3 regions of the Streptomyces luteogriseus genome follow, and region 2 is predicted to be linked to each of the others. Evidence: riboswitches for the same ligand, from Rfam matches in the RefSeq annotation. Region 2 holds a riboswitch; each other region holds the start of a gene.

Region 1 (7,668 bases), 1.3 Mb from region 2:
AGACCCAGATCGCGGGCCGCCCGTTCGGCGGTCGCCTCGGAGAGCGTGGCCTTGCCGTCGTCGGTGGCGCTGTCCCGGCCGGGGCCGAGCGCGGCGTCGGCCCAGCGGGCGACGCGGGCCGCGGCGGCCAGACCTGAGCGAGCCATTCTGGCCAGCTCCGCCGGTGCCGGGGTGCCCTCCGGAGGGCGCGGCGCGGGGCGGCGCGAGCGCCGCTGGTTCATCGCTTGGGGGGCGGCGGCCAGGGGTCGCGGGCGGACGAGTCGAAGCCTGGAGTCGCGCGGGATACGGGACGTCACGGGGGCAGTCTTCCGGTTGACGGTCCGAAAACCCAAACGGAATGTCACCGCGGGCGACGGGGATGGCCAACGCACCGGTTCGCGGGAGTGGTCGAGGGCCGGGAACAGGCCAGTGGTACGACGCTAAACGGAATCGTCGCGACCGGTCGGTGCGGAGCGGGTCGGGATGTGGTTGCGCCAGGGCGAAGGGGGCGTGAGCGGGGGGTGCGTGAGAGACCGGCACGGGGAGCGCATCGGCGGGTGGGCGACGGGCCGACAGGGGGAGCTCGGGCGCGAGGGCGCGACGGACCGGCAGGGGGTGTGCAGCAGCGGGGTCACGTGAGGGGCGTCACATCAGGGGCGTGAGGAAGCGGCGGAGCGCCTCCTCGTAGGCCTTCGGGTCGGCGTTCCACATGGCCCCGTGGGGCGCGTCGGCGACGGTGCGGAGGGCGACCATGTCCGGGCGGGCATCGGCGAGCCGGCGCGAGAGCCGCCAGGGGGCGACGGTGTCGCCCGGTCCGTGGAAGACGAGCGACGGGACGCGCAGTCCGTCGGCCGGGTCCTGGCCCGTGGCGCGGTCGCCGGTCAGGCCGGTGCGGCCCTGGGCGGCGCGGACCGCCAGGGGCAGCAGCGCGCCCGGGGTGCGGCGGGCCGAGGCGAGGGCGCGCAGGGTGGTCTCCCAGCTGAGCACCGGGGAATCCAGGACGAGCCCGGAGACGCGGTCGCGCAGTCCCGAGTGGGCGGCGGCCCGCAGGGCCATGGTGGCGCCGGTGGACCAGCCGTGCAGGACGACCTGGCGGGCTCCGTAGCGCACGGCGTAGCGGATGGCCGCGTCGAGGTCGCGCCACTCGGTCTCGCCGAGGTGGTTCAGGCGGTCGGGCGGGCGGGGTGCGCCCAGGTCGCCGCGGTAGGCGAGGGCGAGCACCGGGAAGTGGCTGCGGTGCAGGAACCCCATGACGTTCATGGCGAGTTCCCGGGTGGTGCCCAGGCCGTGCACGGCGATCACCCAGGTGTCCCGCTTGCCCGGCACGAACCAGGCGGGCAGGGCGCCGAGTTCGCCGGGGACGTCGACGTCGGCGTATTCGAGTCCGAGGGCGGCGCCGGGGTTGCCGACGTACACGTTCGGGGTGAGCCAGACCTTGTCGCCGGAGGTCAGCGTGCCGTGGGTGACGCTCTCCAGGCGGCGCACGACGGTGTCGGCCGATTGCGAGGCGCCGGTCAGGACGGGGCCGACGACCGCGTGGGAGCCGTTGCCGGAGAGGCCGTAGCGGCCGGGGCGCAGGGCGGCGAGGTCCCGGGTGAGGCTGATCTGCCCGGCGGCCGTGCCGTGCACCGTGAGCCGGGGCTCGGTGGGCAGGGGCCTGCCGGGGGGCGCCTTGAGCGCGGCGTCGCTGGCGAGCCGGCCGGCGGCCACCGCGGCGGCACCGGCTCCGATCACGGCGGTGACGGCAGCGGCCGTCGCTTTGACAGTGCGCACGGCTCCAGTGTCCTGGCGGATCCCGTGGGTGACCAGTGGGAGGCAGCGGCGGGGTGACGTCCGCGGCGGCCGTGCGGGCGGCTCAGCCTCGCTGCCCGTAACCGCGCAGCCGCTCCTCCACCTCCGTCAGCTGTTCCCGGGACAGCAGGCTCGGGGACAGGCCGGGCACCGAGGAGGCGGTGAGCCACAGGCGGCACATCCACTCCAGCTGGGCGGTGCGGTCGTAGGCCTGGGCGAGGGTGGCGCCGTGGGTGACGGTGCCGTGGTTGCGGAGGAGGCACCCGGAGCGGTCGGCGAGGGCGCGGAGCATGTTCTCGGCCAACTCGTCGGTGCCGTACGTGGCATAGGGGGCGACCCGGACGGGGCCGCCGAGCGCGGCGGCCATGTAGTGGATCAGCGGGAGCTCGCTCACGAGCGTCGAGACGGCCGTCGCGTGGACGGCGTGGGTGTGGACGACGGCCAGGGCGCCGGTGGTGCGGTAGACCGCGAGGTGCATGGGCAGCTCGCTGGTCGGGACGAGCGTGCCGAGGACCTGCCGGCCGTCGAGGTCCACACCGGTCACGTCGTCCGGCGCCAGCCGGTCGTAGGGGACGCCCGACGGCGTGACGAGGACGGTGTCCCCGACGCGCACCGAGACGTTGCCGGACGTGCCGACGACGAGTCCGTCCGAGACCGTACGGCGGGCCGTGGCGACGAGGTCCTCCCAGGCGTGTGCCTCCTCGGGGCGCGCACTCCTGAGCCGCGACTCCCCCGCGCCTCGCGCGCCCCCGCGTACGTCCCTCGTGCCCCGCTCGTCGCCTCGCTGCTCCGCCATGCCGCGATCCTGCCAGGGCGGGACGCAAAGCGCCGTCGGGCGGGGGCACTTCGGTCCGGAAACCGTGCGCTTCGTACACAACGACGGCGGGGGGCACTGCCGGGTGACCGGAACACCTTCAGAGGGTCACTCGACGGGCTGAAGTGGTTCGCTCGGGGCACCTGGCCACGGGGACACGGGGCCGCCGCTCCGGGGCGGAACGAGGATCCCCCGTTGCGGTCACCCCTGCGCCCCTCCCAGTTCATCTTCCGTTCACTCAGGTTGCCTACGTTCGTCTGGCCAATGACCTCGAACGATTGCCTGGGTAAATGGAAAGCTTCTCGCTGATCCTCGCGATTGTGGTTGTAACCGCTCTCGCGTTCGATTTCACGAACGGTTTCCACGACACCGCGAACGCGATGGCCACGACCATTTCCACGGGCGCCATGAAGCCCAAGGTTGCGGTGGCCATGTCCGCGGTCCTCAACCTGGTCGGCGCCTTCCTGTCCGTCGAAGTCGCCAACACGATCTCAAAGGGCCTCGTCGACGAGGCCGGCATCCGTCCCGAGGTCATCTTCGCCGCCCTGGTCGGCGCGATCCTCTGGAACCTGCTGACGTGGCTGGTCGGCCTGCCGTCCAGCTCCTCCCACGCCCTCATGGGCGGTCTGATCGGCGCCACGATCGCCTCGGCGGGCGTCGGCGCGGTGCACGGCGACGTGCTGGTCACCAAGGTGCTCATCCCGGCGATCGCCGCCCCGCTGGTCGCGGGCGTCGCGGCGCTGCTCGCCACCCGGCTGACGTACTCGCTCGGCAGCAAGGCCGAGGGCAAGGCGTCCAAGAAGGGCTACCGGGCCGGCCAGATCGCCTCCGCGGGCCTGGTCTCCCTGGCCCACGGCACCAACGACGCGCAGAAGACGATGGGTGTCATCACCCTCGCCCTGGTCGCCGGCGGCGCCGTCGCGCCCGACTCCGACCCGCCCATGTGGGTCATCCTCTCGGCGGGTCTCGCCATCGCGCTCGGGACCTACCTGGGTGGCTGGCGCATCATCCGCACCATGGGCAAGGGCCTCACCGACCTCCAGCCGCAGCAGGGCTTCGCGGCCCAGACGTCCGCGGCCACGGTCATCCTCGCCTCCTCGCACCTCGGCTTCTCCCTCTCCACGACGCACTCCGTGTCCGGTTCGGTGATGGGCGCGGGGCTCGGCCGCAAGGGCGGCGTGGTCCGCTGGTCCACCGCGACACGGATGTTCGTCGCATGGGGTCTGACGCTCCCGGCGGCGGCCCTGGTGGGCGCGCTCGCCGAGTACGTCACCGGCTTCGGCAGCTGGGGCACCGCCGTGGTGGCCGTCTTCCTCATCGCCTCCAGCGCAGCGATCTGGAAGCTGTCGCGGCGCGAGGTGGTCGACCACACCAACGTCAACGACACCGACGCCGACACCGCGGAGCCCGCGGGCGTGATCACCACGGCGATCGCCGCGGTGACGCCGCCCCCCGCGAGTGGTTCGGCCACGGCGGCGGAGGACCCGGTCCCCGCGTTCCCGTCGCAGGCCACCGCCGAGCGCACGCCGACCCCGACCACCACGGTCTGACCCCGCCACCGGCAACAAGGAAGAGTCTCCGATATGAAGATCGACTGGGCGGCGCTCGGCTCCGTCTTCGGTGTCAGCCTCGTGGTCACCGTGGCCCTCGTCGGCCTGTTCACCCTCGGCATCACGGGCCTGTCGCGCCGCGAGCGCGCGGTGGCCGAGGGCGGGACCGCGGGACTCGCGGTCACCGGCGCGTACGCGTGCTTCGCGGCGTGCGCGGCGGCCGTCGGGTACGGGATCTATCTGATCGTGGCCTGAGGGCCTGACGTCACGTCGTGTCCGCCGGGCGGCACGGGACTTCGGTTCCGTGCCGCCCGGTCGTCGTGTGTACGCGGAGGCGATGTGGGGTTGTCCACACTCTCCCCTCGCAGGTCAACGGCAAGTTGACGGCGGTTCCCGGCCGTGGTGGACTGCCGGGGCCAATACGGCGGCAGGAGAGGAAGCCGGTGAAAGTCCGGCGCGGTCCCGCCACTGTCACCGGGGTAGCAATCCCCGGGAGCCAGGAACTCTCACCGCCGGTCTCGTCGAACCAGGGCGTGGACACCCTGAGTGAGGACACATATCGCCATGCGCGGCTGCCGACCGAGGTTCAACGCCCCACCCCCGCCCGCCCTTCCGGCCGGCTGAGCCCATGGGTGCCGGTCGCGTCTTCGCGTACGGCGCCGCCGCCGGCCTGATCGGTGACCTGCTGCTCGGTGATCCTCGCCGGGGGCATCCGGTCGCCGCGTTCGGGCGGGCCGCGGGCGCCGTGGAACGGGTGCTGTGGCGGGACCACCGCGGGTGGGGCACGCTGCACACCGCCGTGTGTGCCGGAGGCGCCGTCGCCCTCGGGTCCGTCGCCGCGCGTGCCGTGCGGCCGTCCGCCGTCGCCTCCGTCGCGCTGACCGCGGCCGCCACCTGGGCCGTCGTCGGGGGCACGTCGCTGGCCCGGGAGGCCCGGACCATCGGGCGTGCCCTGGAGGCCGGGGACGTCGAGGCCGCCCGGGCCCGGCTGCCGCATCTGTGCGGACGGGACCCGCAGGCACTCGACGCCGACGGCATGGCCCGGGCCGTGGTCGAGTCGGTCGCCGAGAACACCTCCGACGCGGTGGTGGGGGCCCTGGTGTGGGGGGCCGTCGGCGGGGTGCCGGGGCTGCTGGGCTTCCGGGCCGTCAACACCCTGGACGCCATGGTCGGGCACAAATCGGCCCGCTACCGCCGGTACGGGTGGGCCTCCGCGCGGCTGGACGACCTCGCGGGGTGGCCGGGAGCGCGGCTGACCGCCGTACTCGCCGTGCTGGCCGGGCCGGAACCGCGGGGGGCCGTGCGGGCCTGGCGGGCCGACGCGGCACAGCATCCGAGTCCCAACGCCGGGCCCGTGGAGGCCTCGTTCGCGGGGGCCCTCGGGGTGCGGCTGGGCGGGACGCTCTCGTACGGCGGGCGGGTGGAGCACCGGCCCGTGCTGAACACGCGGGGGCGGGCCGTCGGCACGCACGACGTCGAGCGGGCCGTGCGGCTGTCGAAGCGTGTCACCTGGCTCGCGCTGGGGGTGTGCGCCGGGGCGCGGTTGCTGATGAGCACGCGGTCATCGAACAGGGGGAAATGACATGAGCGGTGGGCTTCTCGTCGCCGGCACCACCTCCGACGCCGGCAAGAGCGTCGTGACCGCCGGGATCTGCCGGTGGCTGGTGCGCCAGGGCGTGAAGGTCGCGCCCTTCAAGGCGCAGAACATGTCCCTGAACTCCTTCGTGACGACGGAGGGGGCCGAGATCGGGCGGGCGCAGGCCATGCAGGCGCAGGCCTGCCGGGTCGAGCCGACCGCGCTGATGAACCCCGTGCTGCTCAAGCCCGGTGGCGAGCAGAGCAGTCAGGTCGTGCTGCTGGGCAAGCCGGTCGGGGAGCTGAGTGCGCGCGGCTACCACGGCGGACGGCAGCAGCAGTTGCTCGGGACGGTGCTGGACTGCCTGGAGCAGTTGCGGGGCACGTATGACGCGGTGATCTGTGAGGGGGCCGGTTCTCCCGCCGAGATCAATCTGCGGCGGACGGACATCGTGAACATGGGGATCGCCCGGAACGCCGGGCTGCCCGTGCTCGTCGTCGGCGACATCGACCGGGGCGGGGTGTTCGCCTCGTTCTTCGGGACGGTGGCGCTGCTGTCGCCCGAGGACCAACGTTGCGTCGCCGGGTTCCTCGTCAACAAGTTCCGCGGGGACGTCTCCCTGCTGGAGCCGGGGCTGGACATGCTGCTCGGGCTCACGGGGCGGAAGACGTACGGTGTGCTGCCGTTCCGGCACGGGCTCGGGATCGACGAGGAGGACGGGCTGCGGGTCTCCCTGCGGGGAGCGGTGCGGGAGTCCGTCGTCGCGCCGCCCGTCGGCGAGGACGTGCTGCGCGTCGCGGTCTGCGCCGTGCCGCTCATGTCCAACTTCACCGACGTGGACGCGCTGGCCGCCGAACCGGGCGTCGTGGTGCGGTTCGTGGACCGGCCGGAGGAACTGTCCGACGCCGACCTCGTCATCGTGCCCGGCACCCGCGGGACGGTCCGCGCGCTGGAGTGGCTGCGCGAGCGCGGGCTCGCCGAGGCCCTGGTCCGCAGGGCAGCCGAGCAGCGGCCCGTCCTCGGCATCTGCGGCGGATTCCAGATCCTCGGCGAGCACATCGAGGACGACGTCGAGAGCCGCCGGGGCCACGTCGACGGGCTCGGGATCCTGCCCGTGCGGGTGCGGTTCGCCCGCGAGAAGACCCTCACCCGGCCGCGGGGCGAGGCCCTCGGCGAACGCGTCGAGGGCTACGAGATCCACCACGGGGTCGCCGACGTCACGGGAGGGATTCCCTTCCTGGACGGCTGCCGGGTCGGCCAGACCTGGGGCACGCACTGGCACGGCTCACTGGAGTCGGACGGCTTCCGGCGGGCCTTTCTGCGCGAGGTGGCGGCCGCCGCGGGCCGCCGCTTCGTGCCCGCGCCGGACACCTCGTTCGCCGCGCTGCGCGAGGAGCAGCTCGACCGGCTCGGCGACCTGATCGAACAGCACGCGGACACCGACGCGCTGTGGCGGCTCATCGAGTCCGGCGCGCCGCAAGGACTGCCCTTCATTCCACCGGGAGCACCCGCATGAGCACTGTGTTGTTGTTGTCGACCGCCGACACGGACCTGCTGGCGGCCCGGGCCGCCTCCGGTGCCGACTACCGGATCGGCAACCCGACCCGCGTGGACGTCCGGGAGGAGCTTCCGGCCCTGCTGGACGGGGCGGCCATCGCCGTCGTCCGGCTGCTCGGCGGCAAGCGGGCCTGGGAGGACGGGCTCGCCGCGCTGAAGGCCTCCGGTGTCCCCACCGTGCTGCTCGGCGGCGAGTCCGTGCCGGACGCGGAGCTGATGGCCGAGTCGTCCGTGCCGGCCGGTGTCGTCGCCGAGGCGCTGAAGTACCTCGTGGAGGGCGGGCCGGACAACCTCACCGAACTCGCCCGGTTCCTGTCCGACACCGTGCTGCTGACGGGCGAGGGGTTCGTCGAGCCGCGGAAGATGCCGGAGTACGGCGTCCACGGCGAGCGCGCCCTCGA
Region 2 (7,668 bases):
CGGCAGCGCGATCGGCATGGCGGGCTGGCTGGTCGGGTTCGTGCTCGGGCTGCGCACCTTCAGCCAGCAGGGGCTGTTCGTGGTCGGCGGCTGGCTCGTCGACCGGTTCGGGGTGCGACCGGTCGTGCTGGCGGGCTGCGTGCTGCGGATCGCCGGGTTCGTCTGGCTCGGGTACGCGCGGGCGCCGGGGGCCGTGATCGGGGCGGTGCTGGTGATCGGGTTCGCCGCCGCACTGTTCTCCCCGGCCGTGGAGTCCGAGGTGGCCCGCCAGGCGGTGGTCTGGGAGGAGGGCGGCCACGGGCCGCGCACCCGGGTCCTCGCCCTGTTCAGCGTGGCGGGCCAGATCGGGGCGTTCGCCGGGCCGCTGCTCGGCGCGCTGCTGCTCGCCGTGGACTTCCGCACCGCGTGCCTCGCGGGTGCCGCGGTCTTCGTCCTCGTCCTGGCCGGGCACCTGTGGCTGATGCCGCAGCACATCCCCGGCCGGGTCCGCGTCCGGAAGCGGGGTGGGGCCCGCGCCCTGCTGCGCAACCGCCGCTTCCTCGCCCTGTGCTGTGCCTACGGCACCTATCTGCTCGCCTACAACCAGCTGTATCTGGCCCTGCCGGACGAGGTGCAGCGCGCGGCGGGCTCCCAGGCGCCGCTGTCCTGGCTCTTCGCCCTGTCCTCGGTGCTGGTGGTGTTCACCCAGCTGCCGGTGACCCGCTGGGCCGGCGACCGGCTCGATCTGCGCCGTTCGATGACCGCGGGACTGTTGCTGATCGCGTCCGGCTTCGCGGTGGTGGCCGCGGCCCGCCCGGCAGGCTGGACCGGCACCGCCGGGCTGCTGCCGGCCGCGGGCTTCGTGATCTTGCTCACCGTGGGGCAGATGCTGGTGGTGCCCGCAGCCCGCGCCTGGGTGCCCGACCTCGCCGAAGAGGGCCGGCTCGGGCTCTACATGGGCGCGTTGTCGTCCGTCTCCGGTCTGATCGTCCTGGCCGGCAGCGCGGCCACCGGCTCGCTGCTCGACCTGGGGCTGCCGGCCGCCGTGCCGTGGCTGGTCCTCGCGGCCGTACCGGCCCTGGCGGTGCCCCTGCTGCCGCGCCGTGCGAAGGAGGCGGGCACCGGGGGCTGAGACCCCGCTCGCGCTCCGAGGCAACCGGGCCTGCCGGGGTGTCACCCCGGCGGGCGACCCCTTCGTTCCGGTTCGCTCCGGGAATCACCGGAGCGCACCCTTCGCGGACACCGCTGCGGAGTTCGGTGGCCGCGCCGCGCCAGTATCCTGGGTCGGCTGCGGCACCCCCCACCAATCCCCGTGCGTAAGCGGGGAGTTCGGCCTGCGGCAACGACTTTCCCACACGTGAGACGAGGACGAGTGCTGCTAGCGGGCCGCTACCGGCTGGATGTTGAGATCGGGCGCGGTGGAATGGGAGAGGTCTGGCGCGCGTACGACGAGACGCTCGCCAGAGCGGTGGCCCTCAAGCTGCTGCTCCCCCAGGACACCGATGCCACGGCGACCTCCCGGTTCCGTCTGGAGGCTCAGACCGCCGGGCGTCTCAACCACCCCAACGTGGTCGGCGTCCTGGATTTCGGCGAGTACGACAACCGGCTGTACCTGGTGATGGAGCTGGTCGAGGGCGACAGCCTCGCCGGAGTGCTGGCCGGTTCCGGCGCCCTCCCCGCCGAGCAGGTGGCCGATCTGGCCGCACAGGCGTCCGCCGGACTCGCCGCCGCGCACGGGCAGGGCATCGTGCACCGGGACGTCAAACCCGCCAACCTGCTGCTGGACACGGGCGGCACCCTGAAGATCGGCGACTTCGGCATCGCGCGGTTCCTCGACGACCCGGGCGCCGCGCTCACCGCCACCGGGCAGATCGTCGGCACCGGCCTCTACCTCGCTCCCGAGCGCGCCCTGGGCAAGCAGGCGGGTCCCGCCTCCGACATGTACTCCCTGGGCTGCGTGCTCTACCAGCTCCTCAGCGGACGTCCACCGTTCCAGGCCGACACCGCCGTGGCCCTCCTCCACCAGCATCTCGACTCCGCCCCCGTGCCGCCCCGAGAGCTCGGAGTCACCGGACTGCCACCGGCGTTCGAGAACTACCTCCTCGGTCTGCTCGCCAAGCAGCCCGAGGACCGGCCCACCGCCCAGCAGGCCGCCGAGTGGTTCGCCGGGGGCGCCTGGCGTGGCCTGCCCGAGCCGCTGCCGCAGGCCTCGCCGCCGCGGCCCAGGACGACGTCCACGGCGATGCCCGCCGGGCCGGGGCCGTACGCGGCGGCCGAGGCCGGCACCCCGACCACGTACGCCCTGCCCGCCACCACGGGACACCGCAGCGCGGCCCGGGCGGCCCAGGCGGGGCGTTCGGGCCGCTCCCGCGGGCGCGGCGGCCCGGGCAACCGGTCGCGACTGGCCGCGACGGCCGCCGCCGCGGCGCTCTTCCTCGCCGCGATGCTCATCGGCATGCGCTGGTTCTCACCCGACACGACCGCGGAGGGCACCGAGCCCGACGCGTCCCCGACCGCGAGCAGCCCCGCCGCCACGCCGTCCACCGACAGCGCGTCGTCTTCGTCCGCCGGTTCCGAGGCCGGTCCCGGGGCCGGTCCGGCGGCCGGTCCGGGGGTGGCCGGCACGCCGGCCACCGGCACCGTGGCCGATGTCACTCCGTCCGTGCCGGCCGCTTCCCCGACACCCGACGCGCCCGCACCCGGATCCCCGGCTCCGACGCAAGAGGCGGGCGCGGGCGGGCCGGAGCAGCCGACGCCGGAGAAGCCGGGCCAGGCCGGGGATGACGGGGAAGGCGACGGCGGCGGGGACGACGAGGGCGACGGCTGACACGGCCCGGACGTCGCACGGTGGCGCCCCTGACCGTGGCGTGTGGATCAGCCGGGGGATGCGCCGGTGTGCGAGTGGGCGCCCCCTCGCGCGCCCCCTGGGTGGCTTGTCATCGCCCTTACCCCGGCCTTATTGTCACCAGGCCTTGGTGAACGGGAAATCCGGTGTGATGCCGGTGCGGCCCTCGCCACTGTGAATCGGGAAGTCCGGCTCCAGCCCTCACGGGCAGCCACTGGGTCCTTGTGACCCGGGAAGGCGGAGTCCGGGCGGTGGTACCCGTCAGCCAGGAGACCGGCCAAGGCGCGTCAACCATCCACGAGGTGCTGGAGAGGGTCTGCTGAGCCATGCACATTGCCGAGGGTTTCCTTCCTCCGGCGCACGCGGTCGCCTGGGGCGTCGCGTCGGCGCCGTTCGTCGTCCACGGGGTCCGGTCGCTCACCCGTGAAGTGCGCGAGCACCCCGAGAGCACTCTGCTCCTCGGTGCGTCCGGCGCCTTCACGTTCGTCCTGTCCGCCCTGAAACTGCCGTCCGTCACCGGCAGTTGCTCCCACCCCACCGGCACGGGCCTCGGAGCCATCCTGTTCCGGCCGCCCATCATGGCGGTGCTGGGCACCATCACCCTGCTGTTCCAGGCGCTGTTGCTCGCGCACGGCGGCCTGACCACGCTCGGCGCCAACGTCTTCTCCATGGCGATCGTCGGCCCCTGGGCCGGATACGCCGTCTACAAGCTGCTGCGGCGCTCCAACGCGCCGCTGATGGTGGCGGTGTTCTCCGGCGCGTTCGTCGCCGACCTGTCCACCTACTGCGTCACCAGCGTGCAGCTGGCGCTCGCGTTCCCCGACCCGGGCAGCGGATTCCTGGGCGCGCTCGGCAAGTTCGGTTCCATCTTCGCCGTCACGCAGATCCCGCTCGCGGTGAGCGAGGGTCTGCTGACCGTGCTCGTGATGCGGCTGCTGGTGCAGTCCAGCAAGGGCGAACTGACCCGGCTGGGTGTGCTCCTCGCCAAGAAGCAGACCCGGACCGAGACCGAGGTGGCGGCGCGATGAAGAGGAACACGAAGATCAACCTGGTGTTGCTGTTCCTCGTGGCCGCGCTCGCCGTGCTGCCCTTGGCGCTCGGTCTCGGCGACCACAAGAAGGAGCCGTTCACGGGCTCCGACGGCGAGGCCGAGACGGCGATCACCGAGCTGAAGCCGGACTACGAACCGTGGTTCTCACCGCTGTACGAACCGCCGTCCGGTGAGATCGAGTCGGCGTTGTTCTCCCTCCAGGCGGCTCTCGGTGCCGGGGTCCTCGCCTACTACTTCGGTCTGCGCCGGGGCCGCAGGCAGGGCGAGCAGCGGGCGCTGGAGCGGGAGGCCGACAGCGCGCTCGCCGGCGCCGCCGGGAAGTCCACCGCGGAACAGGACTGAGCCCGGGTGCTGCCGATCGACGCGGCGGCGCACAGCAGTCGCTGGCGCCGCCGCCATCCCGTGGACAAGGCCGTGCTCGGGCTCGGCCTCACCGTGCTCGCGATCTCGCTGCCGCCCTGGCCGGGCGCGGCCCTGGTGCTGCTGACCGCCCTGGTGGTGCTGCTGGGGCCGGCCGGTGTGCCCGGCCGTCGGCTGTGGCGGGCCTACCGGGTGCCGCTGGGCTTCTGCGTGACCGGCGCGGTCACGCTGCTCGTCCAGGTCGGCGGTCCGGGCGGTTTCGTCTCCCTCGCGGACGACGGGCCGCTCCGGGCCGGGGAGTTGCTGCTGCGCACCTCGGCGGCCTCCCTGGGCGTGCTGCTGTTCGCCTTCACCACACCCATGTCCGACCTGCTGCCCCGTCTGGTCCGGGCCGGGGTTCCCGCGCCGGTCGTCGACGTCGCGCTGGTGACGTACCGGATGAGCTTCCTGCTGCTGGACTCCATGCGGCGTATCCGGGAGGCCCAGGCGGCCCGGCTCGGGCACACCCACCGGGCCGCGGAGTGGCGTTCCCTGGCCGGCCTCGGCGCCACCGCGTTCGTCCGCGCCTTCGACCGGGCGACCCGGCTCCAGGCGGGACTCGCCGGGCGCGGCTACGACGGCACCCTGCGCGTCCTGGTGCCCGAGGCCCGGGTCTCCGTCCGCTTCACGGCGGTCAGTTGCGCGCTCCTCGCGGCGCTGGCCGTCCTCACCCTCGTACTGGAAAGGCCGCTGACATGAGCGAGCCCGCCCTCGTCGCCCTGCGGGGCGCGTCCTTCGCCTACGAGGACGGCCCGACCGTGCTCAGCGGGCTCGACTTCGACATCCGCGAAGGGCGCTCGCTGGCCCTGCTGGGCCGCAACGGCAGTGGCAAGACCACGCTGATGCGGCTGCTCTCCGGCGGGCTGAAGCCGCACGAGGGGCGGCTGACGGTCCAGGGGCAGCCGGTGTCGTACGACCGCAAGGGGCTGACCCGGCTGCGGACCACGGTGCAGCTGGTCGTGCAGGATCCGGACGACCAGCTGTTCGCGGCGTCCGTCGAGCAGGACGTGTCGTTCGGGCCGCTGAACCTCGGCCTCGACGACGCGCAGGTACGGGCGCGGGTGGCGGAGGCGCTCGCCGCCCTGGACATCACGGCCCTGGCCGACCGGCCCACCCATCTGCTCTCCTACGGGCAGCGCAAGCGCACCGCCATCGCGGGCGCGGTCGCCATGCGGCCGCGCGTCCTCGTCCTCGACGAGCCGACGGCCGGGCTCGACCCCGACGGCCAGGAGCGGCTCCTCACGACCCTCGACGGCCTCCGCGCCGCCGGCACCACGGTGGTGATGGCCACCCACGACGTCGACCTCGCTCTGCGCTGGGCCGACGACGCGGCGCTCCTCACCCCGTCCGGTGTCCGCACCGGTCCCGCGGCCGCGGCGCTGGCCCGCACCGACCTCCTGCGGGAGGCGGGGCTGCGCCTGCCGTGGGGCGCGGCTGCGGCGGAGCTCCTGCGCGCGCAGGGGTTGCTGGCCGAGGCGGAGCCCGGCCCGCGTACAGCGGACGAACTCGCCGCCCTGGTGGGCGGACGGCTGGGGGCGTCCGGAGGGTGAGGGCGCCGGCGCGTGCGTGACGCCGGCGGTCGCCCGAAACCTGCTGGTCCTGCGTCGCGGCGTCGCACTACGGTGTCGAGGTGGATCTCTTCTCTCACACCTGGACGGCCTTGCGCGCGGCGGTGGCGGAGCTCTCCGACGAGGACTTCGGGCGGCCGTCCGGCTGTACGGGCTGGCTGGTACGGGACCTGGTGTGTCATCTGATCGTCGATGCCCAGGACGTCCTGATCACGCTGGCCACCCCGTCCGACCGGGAACCGACGCGGGACGCGCTGACCTACTGGGACGTCTCCGCCGCCCCGCCGACCGGTGACGACCCGCTCGACGCGCTGACCGTCCGGCTGGCCGCCGCGTACGAGGATCCGAGCCTGCTGAAGTTCCATCTGGACGACGTCGGCTCGGCGGCGGGCCGCGCGGCCCTGCTCGCGGACCCGGCCGGGCGGGTCGGCACCCGTGACGAGATCCTCACCGTGGGCGACTTCCTCTCCACGTACGTCATGGAGTGGACGCTGCACCACCTCGACCTGATCGCCTGCCTCCCGGACGCGGAGCAGCCGCCCGCGGAGGGTCTCGTCCGGTCGCGGGAGATGCTGGAGCAGATCGCGGGGAGCCCGTTCCCGTCCGCCTTCCACGACGTGGACGCCCTGCTGGTCGGCACCGGGCGGCGGCAGCCGACGGAGGAGGAGCAGGCGCGGCTGGGCGAGCTGGCCTCGAAGGTGCCGCTCTACCTGGGCTGATTTCCGTGTCGTCGCCGCGTCGCCCGTCGGCCCGCCGTCGAATCCCTCCGGCCGAGGTGGGAGCATGGTCGGCATGGACATCCGTGGCAGGAACAACGTCAACGTCGTGGGCCCCGACGACGCGCCCGTGCTGGTCCTGGCACACGGGTTCGGGTGCGACCAGAACATGTGGCGGCTGGTGGTGCCGGAGCTCTCGCGGCGCTATCGGGTGGTGCTCTTCGACTACGTCGGTTCCGGCGGCTCGGACCTCGCGGCCTGGAGCGAGGAGCGGTACGCGTCGCTCCAGGGCTATGCCGCCGACGTCGTCGACGTCTGCGAGGAGCTGGACCTGCGGCAGGCGGTGTTCGTGGGGCACTCGGTGAGTGCCATGGTCGGGGTGCTGGCGGCGCAGGCGGCGCCGGAGCGGATCGGGGCGCTCGTGATGGTGACGCCCTCGCCGTGCTACATCGACGACGAGGGGTACCGCGGCGGCTTCAGCACGGAGGACATCGACGAGCTGCTCTCCTCCCTGGAGGCGAACTACCTGGGCTGGTCGTCCGCGATGGCCCCGGTGATCATGGGCAACCCGGAGCGGCCGGAGCTGGGCCAGGAGCTGACCAACAGCTTCTGCGCCACCGACCCCGACATCGCCCGCGTCTTCGCCCGTACGACGTTCCTCACCGACAGCCGCGACGACCTGAAGGGCGTCTCCGTGCCGACCCTCGTCCTGGAGTGCGAGCAGGACGCCATCGCGCCCCGCGAGGTCGGCGCCTACGTGCACGCGGCGATCCCCGCTTCCCGGCTGGTCACGCTCGACGCCACCGGGCACTGCCCGCAGCTCAGCGCGCCGCAGGCCACCACGGGGGCGATCCTCGATTTTCTGGAGTCCCTGCAGTGATGTGCCGTACGGGCGGCGGCGTGCCGGAGCCCACCGGGACCGGGGGCGAGGCGAGCACGGACGCGGCGTTCACCGCGCTGCTGGAGGACAGCGCGGACGACCTGTACGAGTCCGCGCCCTGCGGCTACCTGTCCACGATGATGGACGGCACCATCGCCAAGATCAACAACACCCTCCTGGACTGGCTCGGGCTGGACCGTGAGGCGGTGGCGGGCCGCAAACGCTTCGCG
Region 3 (7,668 bases), 5.1 Mb from region 2:
GTCGCCCGTGGCGAAGAAGGCGACCAGCCGGCCGATCAGGTGCTGCTCCGCCGGTGACAGCTTGGCGAGGTCGGCGACGTCCGAGTGGAGGTCGACCTCCTCCACGGTCCAGGTGTTCTTGATGGCGTCCCGGTAGCGCTCGTAGAAGTCCGGGTAGCGCATGGGGCGCAGGGTGAGCTCGAAGCCGGGGTCGAGAAGGTTCTGGGTGCTCATTACTGGCAGGCCTCGCAGGACTCGGGGTTTTCCAGGGAGCAGGCGACCGCTTCGGGGTCCGGGGTGGCCTGCGCGGGGAAGGTGGCCTGGGCGGCGCGGGCGATGCGGGTCGCCGGGCGCGAGCGCAGGTAGTACGTCGTCTTCAGCCCGGACTTCCAGGCGTAGGCGTACATCGAGGAGAGCTTGCCGATGGTCGGCGTCTCCAGGAACAGGTTCAGGGACTGGGACTGGTCCAGGAACGGAGTCCTGGCCGCCGCCATGTCGATCAGACCGCGCTGCGGGATCTCCCACGCCGTGCGGTAGAGGGCGCGCACGTCCTCGGGGATCCAGGCGAAGTCCTGCACCGAGCCGCTGGCCTCACGCAGGGCCTCCCGGCTGCGGGCGTCCCACACGCCGAGCCGCTTCAGCTCGTCCACCAGGTAGGAGTTGACCTGGAGGAACTCGCCCGACAGCGTCTCGCGCTTGAACAGGTTGGACACCTGCGGCTCGATGCACTCGTACACGCCCGCGATGGAGGCGATCGTGGCCGTGGGGGCGATGGCGAGGAGCAGCGAGTTGCGCATGCCGGTCGTGGCGACGCGCTCCCGCAGGGCCGCCCAGCGCTCCGGCCAGGTCAGTTCTACGTCGTAGTGGTCGGGATGCAGCATGCCCCGGGCCGTGCGGGTCTTCTCCCAGGCGGGCAGCGGCCCGTTGCGCTCGGCGAGGTCGGCGGAGGCCTCGTACGCGGCGAGCATGATCCGCTCGGCGATGCGGGTGGAGAGGGCCCTGGCCTCCGGCGAGTCGAAGGGCAGACGCAGCTTGAAGAAGACGTCCTGAAGGCCCATCGCGCCGAGGCCGACCGGACGCCAGCGGGCGTTGGAGCGGCCCGCCTGCTCGGTCGGGTAGAAGTTGATGTCGACGACCCGGTCGAGGAAGGTCACGGCCGTACGGACGGTCTCGTCCAGCCGCTTCCAGTCCAGGCCGCCAGTCGATGTGTCGACAAAGGAACCCAGGTTGACCGAGCCCAGGTTGCAGACCGCCGTCTCCCCGTCGTCGGTGACCTCCAGGATCTCCGTGCAGAGGTTGGAGGAGTGGACGACGTGGTCCGGCTCGGCCGTCTGGTTGGCGGTGCGGTTGGCGGCGTCCTTGAAGGTCATCCAGCCGTTGCCGGTCTGCGCGAGGGTGCGCATCATGCGGCCGTACAGCTCACGGGCGGGCAGGGTCTTCTTCGCGAGACCCTTCGCCTCGGCCTCACGGTACGCGGCGTCGAACTCGTCGCCCCACAGGTCGACCAGCTCCGGCACGTCCGAGGGGGAGAACAGCGACCACTGCGCGTCGGCGTTCACGCGCCGCATGAACTCGTCCGGCACCCAGTGCGCCAGGTTCAGGTTGTGCGTGCGGCGGGCGTCCTCACCGGTGTTGTCGCGCAGCTCCAGGAACTCCTCGATGTCGGAGTGCCAGGTCTCCAGGTAGACCGCGGCCGCGCCCTTGCGCCGGCCGCCCTGGTTCACCGCGGCGACCGACGCGTCGAGGGTCTTCAGGAACGGGACGATGCCGTTGGAGTGCCCGTTGGTGCCGCGGATCAGCGAACCGCGGGCGCGGATGCGGGAGTAAGCCAGTCCGATGCCGCCGGCGTGCTTCGACAGCCGGGCCACCTGGTGGTAGCGGTCGTAGATGGAGTCCAGCTCGTCCTTGGGGGAGTCGAGGAGGTAGCAGGACGACATCTGCGGGTGCCGGGTGCCCGAATTGAAGAGGGTGGGGGAGGAGGGGAGGTAGTCGAGGCGGCTCATCAGCCGGTAGAGGGCCGCGACCTCCTCCAGCGCGCGGGTGGTGTCGTCCTCGGCGAGGCCGCTCGCCACCCGCAGCATGAAGTGCTGGGGCGTCTCGACGACCTTGCGGGTGATCGGGTGCCGGAGCAGGTAGCGGCTGTGCAGCGTGCGCAGGCCGAAGTAGCCGAAGCGGTCGTCGGCGCCGGTGTCGATCAGGGCGTCGAGCCGGGTCGCGTGCAGCCGGACGAACTCGGCGGTGCGGTCGGCGATGAGGCCCTCGCGGTGGCCCACCGCCACGGACTCGGTGAAGGACGTGACGCCCTGCGAGGCGGCTTCCTCGCGGATGCCGATGGTCAGAAGCCGGGCGGCCAGCCGGGAGTAGGCGGGGTCCTCGGAGATCAGACCGGCCGCGGCCTCCGTCGCCAGCTCCCGCAACTCCGCTTCGTCCGCGGCGGCGGACCGGCCGCGCAGCGCGGCGGCGGCGACCCGGCCGGGGTCGGCGTCGGGGAGGTCGGCGGTCAGCTCGGTCAGGGTCCGCAGCAGCGCGGTACCGGGAGCGTCGTGCTCCTCCTCGGTGGCTGAGACCGGTTCGGCTGGCGCGATGGTCACGTGGGGCTCTCCCTCGCTCGGCACGGGGGCCTCGTCGAGGGCAGGGGGCAGCACACGAGCGCACGCGGCGTCGCGTCCACCGGCCCATTCCACGAGGCCCGGACGTCAGGGCACACCGGCCGGGTGGCCGGGCGCGCTGTCGGCAGGTCCTCGGACTGACGCTTGCGCACGGAACATGCACAAGTACACCGTTGCGGGACAGTTCCGGATTCGCACCGGATTCCCCTGCGGCGACAGCGAGCATGAGCATACATCTTGTGCCGGGCTCGGTTGGCACCCCCAGATGTTGTGTCGCGGTGGTGTCGGAGCGTCAGCTTTACGTGACAGCGGGCCGCCGTGACACGTGGTCACGACGGCCCGCTGCGGGGTGTTCGTGGTGGGCCGGAACCCTGGAATCAGTGGGCGGAGCCGGCAGTCGCAGGCGGAAGCTCCACCTGGACCCCGGGGTCGCCCGCGTCCGCCGTGTAGTCCTCCGGCTTGGTCTCGTCGATGCCGTCGGGGGCCTTCAGGGCCTTCAGGACGAAGGTCAGGACCACCGTCACCACCACGTTCAGGACGAACGCCGTGAGGCCGATGTAGCCGATCTCCCCGATGCCCGGGATCTCCTTCGCGGAGCCGCCGAAGTGCTTCTGCGTCGGGGAGGCGACGCCGTACGCCGCGACCGTGCCGTAGACCATGCCGACCGCCCAGCCCGCGAGCAGCGCCCAGCGGTGGAACCAGCGGGTGAACAGGCCGCCGACCAGGGCCGGGAAGGTCTGCAGGATCCAGATGCCGCCCAGCAGCTGGAAGTTGATGGCGACCGTCTTGTCCATGGTCAGGACGAAGGCCAGCGCGCCGACCTTCACCAGCAGGGAGACCAGCTTGGAGACCTTCGTCTCCTGTGCCGGAGTGGCGTCCGGCTTGATGAAGTCCTTGTAGATGTTGCGGGTGAAGAGATTCGCGGCCGCGATGGACATGATGGCCGCGGGCACCAGCGCGCCGATGCCGATCGCCGCGAACGCCACACCCGCGAACCAGTCCGGGAACATCGTCTCGAACAGCTGCGGAATCGCCAGCTGCCCGTTCTGCACCTTGATGCCGGCCGCGATCGCCATGAACCCGAGCAGCGCCAGCAGCCCCAGCATCAGCGAGTACAGCGGCAGGATCGTGGTGTTGCGGCGGATCACCTCACGGCTCTTCGAGGACAGCGTCGCCGTGATCGAGTGCGGGTACATGAACAGCGCCAGGGCGGAGCCCAACGCCAGCGTGGCGTACGTCCACTGGCCCGGCTCGGCCGGCGTCAGCGCACCGCGCGGCGCGCCCGTCGCCGGGTTGGTCTGGCTGTACGCCTCACCGGCCTTGGCGAAGATCTCGTCGAAGCCGCCCAGCTTGATCGGGATGTAGATGATCGCCACCGCGATGACGATGTAGATCAGCGTGTCCTTCACGAACGCGATGAGCGCGGGGGCCCGCAGACCCGACGAGTACGTGTACGCCGCCAGCACGCCGAACGCGATCAGCAGCGGCAGGTCCTTGATGAACCAGTTGGTGTTCTCGCCGCCGCCGACGCCCATCACGTCCAGCACGGCCTGGATGCCGACCAGCTGGAGCGCGATGTACGGCATCGTCGCCAGGATGCCCGTCACGGCCACCGCCAGCGACAGGCCCTTCGAGCCGAAGCGGCCGCGCACGAAGTCGGACGTGGTGACGTAGCCGTGCTTGTGGGACACCGACCACAGGCGGGGCAGGAAGGTGAAGATCAGCGGGTAGACCAGGATGGTGTACGGCACGGCGAAGAAGCCGGCCGCGCCCGCCGCGTAGATCGCCGCCGGCACGGCGACGAAGGTGTACGCCGTGTACAGGTCGCCGCCGAGCAGGAACCAGGTGATCCAGGTGCCGAACGAGCGGCCGCCCAGGCCCCATTCGTCCAGGCTCTGCTCGTTCTCGGCCTTGCGCCAGCGCGCGGCCAGGAAGCCCATGACCGTCACGGCCAGGAAGAAGAAGATGAAGACGCCGAGCGCGACGCCGTTCACGCCGTCCTTCACTGCGACGCACCGCCCTTCGCGGCCGAGCGGGCGCGCTGGTCACGCTGCCACAGCTTGTAGGCGATCATCGTCAGGACGGTGGAGATGAGCACCCACGCCATCTGGTACCAGTAGAAGAACGGAATCCCTATGAAGGCCGGGTCGGTCTTCGCGTACGAGCCGACCCACAGCATGGCCACGAACGGTGCAATGAGGCAGACGGCGATGACGACGCGCATGGGCGTCACCACCGGCCCTCCGCTGGCTTCTGGGGCTTGCGACATCAGGCGGCTCCGTCCCCTTGGTGATCACCTGTGTAATGCGCAGGCAATCTAGGTCAGGGCGTGCCGCCAGCGGAACCCCTCGTCCGCAATGCGGTACCCAACCGAAACCAGGCCTCAGCAGTGACGGAAGCGCCGCGGGGCGCCGCTAGTCGGCGGGCCGCTTCAGTCGCGCCACGAACTTGTACCGGTCCCCCCGGTAGACCGACCGCACCCACTCCACCGGCTGGCCGCCCCGGTCCAGCGAGTGCCGGGAGAGCATCAGCATCGGCAGCCCGACGTCCGTGCCGAGCAGGCCGGCCTCGCGCGGGGTGGCCAGGGACGTCTCGATGGTCTCCTCGGCCTCCGCGAGATGGACGTCGTAGACCTCGGCCAGCGCCGTGTAGAGCGACGTGTACTTCACCAGCGAGCGCCGCAGCGCCGGGAAGCGCTTCGCGCTCAGGTGCGTGGTCTCGATGGCCATCGGCTCGCCGTTGGCCATGCGCAGCCGCTCGATGCGCAGCACCCGCCCGCCGGGCGTGATGTCGAGCAGCCCGGCCAGGCGGTCGTCGGCGGTGATGTAGCCGATGTCCAGCAGTTGCGAGGTGGGTTCCAGGCCCTGGGCGCGCATGTCCTCGGTGTACGAGGTCAGTTGCAGCGCCTGCGAGACCTTGGGCTTGGCGACGAACGTGCCCTTGCCCTGGATGCGCTCCAGCCGGCCCTCGACGACCAGCTCCTGCAGCGCCTGGCGCACGGTGGTGCGCGAGGTGTCGAACTCCGCCGCCAGGGTGCGCTCGGGCGGGACCGGCGTGCCGGGCGCCTGGGTCTCCGTCATGTCGAGCAGGTGTTTCTTCAGGCGGTAGTACTTGGGCACGCGCGCGGTACGGACGGGCACCCCGTTCTCGTTCTCCGCACTGCTGACGTCGGTGCTCATGTTCCGCCTTCCCGGCTGGGTCTGCCGACACGATCCCACTTGTATACCGTCGGCGCTTCTTTTGGTCTAGTCCATCAATCGCTGTGGTCTACCCGCAGTATGCCGTGTCCACCCGGGTTTTCGCTGGCTTCTTACTTAAAGGTTCCTGCATATGTAGGTCGCATAACGGCTGGTCAGGGCCGTATCGCGACCCTTGACAGGCCTTCTGGTCTGGTCCAAGCTCCCCGTACTGGTCTACACCATTGGTCCAGGCCCGGCCCCACGTTCACTGCGGGGAGCCAGGGGGGTTGTGGGATCCCTGAGGAGGGTGGCGTGAAGCGCAAGCTGACAGCCGCGATCGGTATCGCGGGCATGATGGTCTCCATCGCGGCGTGCGGCGGCGAGGGTGGCGGGGGTTCCGACAAGGGCGCGGACGCCAAGGAGCTGACCGTCTGGCTCACCGTCGACGCGCAGAACAACTGGCCGGAGCTGGTGAAGGCCGCCGACGCCGCGGTGAAGAAGAAGCACCCCGGCGTCAAGATCAACCACGAGTACTACGGCTGGCCCGACAAGAACGCCAAGCTCGACGCCGTCCTCGCCACCGACAAGGCCCCCGACGTGGTCGAGATGGGCAACACCGAGATGCTCGGCTACATGGTCAAGGGCGCCTTCGCCCCGCTCGACCAGGCCAAGTTCGACAACTCCGACGCCTGGCTGGACGGCCTCAAGGCCTCGGTCACCTACGAGGGCAAGACCTACGGCGTCCCGTACTACGCCGGCGGCCGCGTCGCCAACTGGCGCAAGGACGTGGCGGCTTCCGTCGGGGTGAAGTCGGCGCCCAAGACGTACAAGGAGCTCACCGCCGCCCTGGACAAGATCCAGAAGAAGCAGGGCGACAAGTACAACGCCTGGTACCAGCCCACCCGCGACTGGTACGCGGCCATGTCCTTCGTCTACGACGCCGGCGGCGCCATCGCCACCGAGTCGGGCGGCCAGTGGAAGGCCTCCCTCTCCTCGCCCGAGTCCCTCAAGGGCCTCACCGAGTTCAAGAACGTCGTCGACTCGTACATGCACGGCGACAAGACCAAGGACGAGTCCGACCGTTACATCGTCTACGGCCAGGGCAAGTCCGCCATGATCTTCGCGGCGGCCTGGGAGGGCGCGACCGCCGAGGACCCCAAGAACGACAAGACCGGCAAGCTCAAGGGCAACCTCGAGAACTTCGTGATGCCCGGCCCGTCCGGCAAGAACATGCCCGTCTTCCTGGGCGGCTCCGACCTCGCCGTGCCGGTGAAGTCCGACGCGCAGGCCCTGGCCGCCGAGTGGATCAACGCGCTCACCGGCTCCTCCGGGCAGAAGGACCTGATGGCCAAGGGCAACCTGCCCAACAACAAGACCGACCTCGCGACGCTCAAGAACGACCCGAAAACGGCGGTCCCCGCCACCGCGGCCGAGTCCAACTGGTTCGTCCCGATGGCCCCCGGCTGGGGCCAGGTCGAGAAGGCGCAGATCCTGCAGACCATGCTGCAGAGCATCGGCACCGGCAAGAAGTCCGTCGAGGCCGCCGCCAAGGACGCGGACGCCGCGATCGACAAGGTCATCAACACCAAGTGACCTGCGCGCGGGGCTCCCCGGCCTGCGGAGCCCCGCCGCCGCCAAGACCTGAGGGACCGCCGAGGAGCGCGCGATGAGTGCCGCAGACACCACCACCCCCGCCAAGGTGCCGCCACCGCGGCAGGCACCACCGCCGCCCCCGAAGGACCGGCGGCCCCGCGGACAGCGCACGTCGGGCGGGGCCTTGGCCCCCTGGCTGCTGCTCGCGCCCTGCCTGCTGATCCTCGCCCTGGTCATGGGCTATCCGCTGGCCCGCCTGGTCACCCTGTCCTTCCAGAAGTTCGGCCAGTCCCAGCTGTGGGGCTTCC

What was found. A riboswitch is a leader RNA that binds a small molecule or an ion and turns the genes downstream of it on or off. The one in region 2 is predicted to bind cobalamin.
Region 1: it holds a riboswitch for cobalamin, as region 2 does, so the genes downstream of both, BJ965_RS30060 (cobalamin biosynthesis protein) here and BJ965_RS35725 (energy-coupling factor ABC transporter permease) in region 2, are expected to answer to the same signal.
Region 3: it holds a riboswitch for cobalamin, as region 2 does, so the genes downstream of both, BJ965_RS12740 (ribonucleoside-diphosphate reductase subunit alpha) here and BJ965_RS35725 (energy-coupling factor ABC transporter permease) in region 2, are expected to answer to the same signal.

What each region holds. Positions count from the first base shown of each region.
Region 1 is NZ_JACHMS010000001.1:6,749,762-6,757,429, reverse strand. Features, by position in the region: gene BJ965_RS30085 (hypothetical protein) at 1-296, opposite strand, end outside; gene BJ965_RS30080 (alpha/beta hydrolase family protein) at 625-1,752, opposite strand; gene BJ965_RS30075 (class II aldolase/adducin family protein) at 1,835-2,566, opposite strand; gene BJ965_RS30070 (inorganic phosphate transporter) at 2,875-4,134, shown strand; gene BJ965_RS30065 (hypothetical protein) at 4,168-4,389, shown strand; cobalamin riboswitch at 4,505-4,662, shown strand; gene BJ965_RS30060 (cobalamin biosynthesis protein) at 4,763-5,716, shown strand; gene BJ965_RS30055 (cobyric acid synthase) at 5,718-7,226, shown strand; gene cobN (cobaltochelatase subunit CobN) at 7,223-7,668, shown strand, end outside.
Region 2 is NZ_JACHMS010000001.1:8,041,671-8,049,338, reverse strand. Features, by position in the region: gene BJ965_RS35735 (MDR family MFS transporter) at 1-1,111, shown strand, start outside; gene BJ965_RS35730 (serine/threonine-protein kinase) at 1,352-2,806, shown strand; cobalamin riboswitch at 2,936-3,120, shown strand; gene BJ965_RS35725 (energy-coupling factor ABC transporter permease) at 3,151-3,852, shown strand; gene BJ965_RS35720 (energy-coupling factor ABC transporter substrate-binding protein) at 3,849-4,217, shown strand; gene cbiQ (cobalt ECF transporter T component CbiQ) at 4,224-4,973, shown strand; gene BJ965_RS35710 (energy-coupling factor ABC transporter ATP-binding protein) at 4,970-5,824, shown strand; gene BJ965_RS35705 (maleylpyruvate isomerase N-terminal domain-containing protein) at 5,905-6,561, shown strand; gene BJ965_RS35700 (alpha/beta fold hydrolase) at 6,635-7,438, shown strand; gene BJ965_RS35695 (PP2C family protein-serine/threonine phosphatase) at 7,438-7,668, shown strand, end outside.
Region 3 is NZ_JACHMS010000001.1:2,989,413-2,997,080, reverse strand. Features, by position in the region: gene BJ965_RS12745 (ribonucleotide-diphosphate reductase subunit beta) at 1-213, opposite strand, end outside; gene BJ965_RS12740 (ribonucleoside-diphosphate reductase subunit alpha) at 213-2,570, opposite strand; cobalamin riboswitch at 2,695-2,820, opposite strand; gene mctP (monocarboxylate uptake permease MctP) at 2,966-4,594, opposite strand; gene BJ965_RS12730 (DUF3311 domain-containing protein) at 4,591-4,857, opposite strand; gene BJ965_RS12725 (GntR family transcriptional regulator) at 5,003-5,767, opposite strand; gene BJ965_RS12720 (extracellular solute-binding protein) at 6,080-7,360, shown strand; gene BJ965_RS12715 (carbohydrate ABC transporter permease) at 7,434-7,668, shown strand, end outside.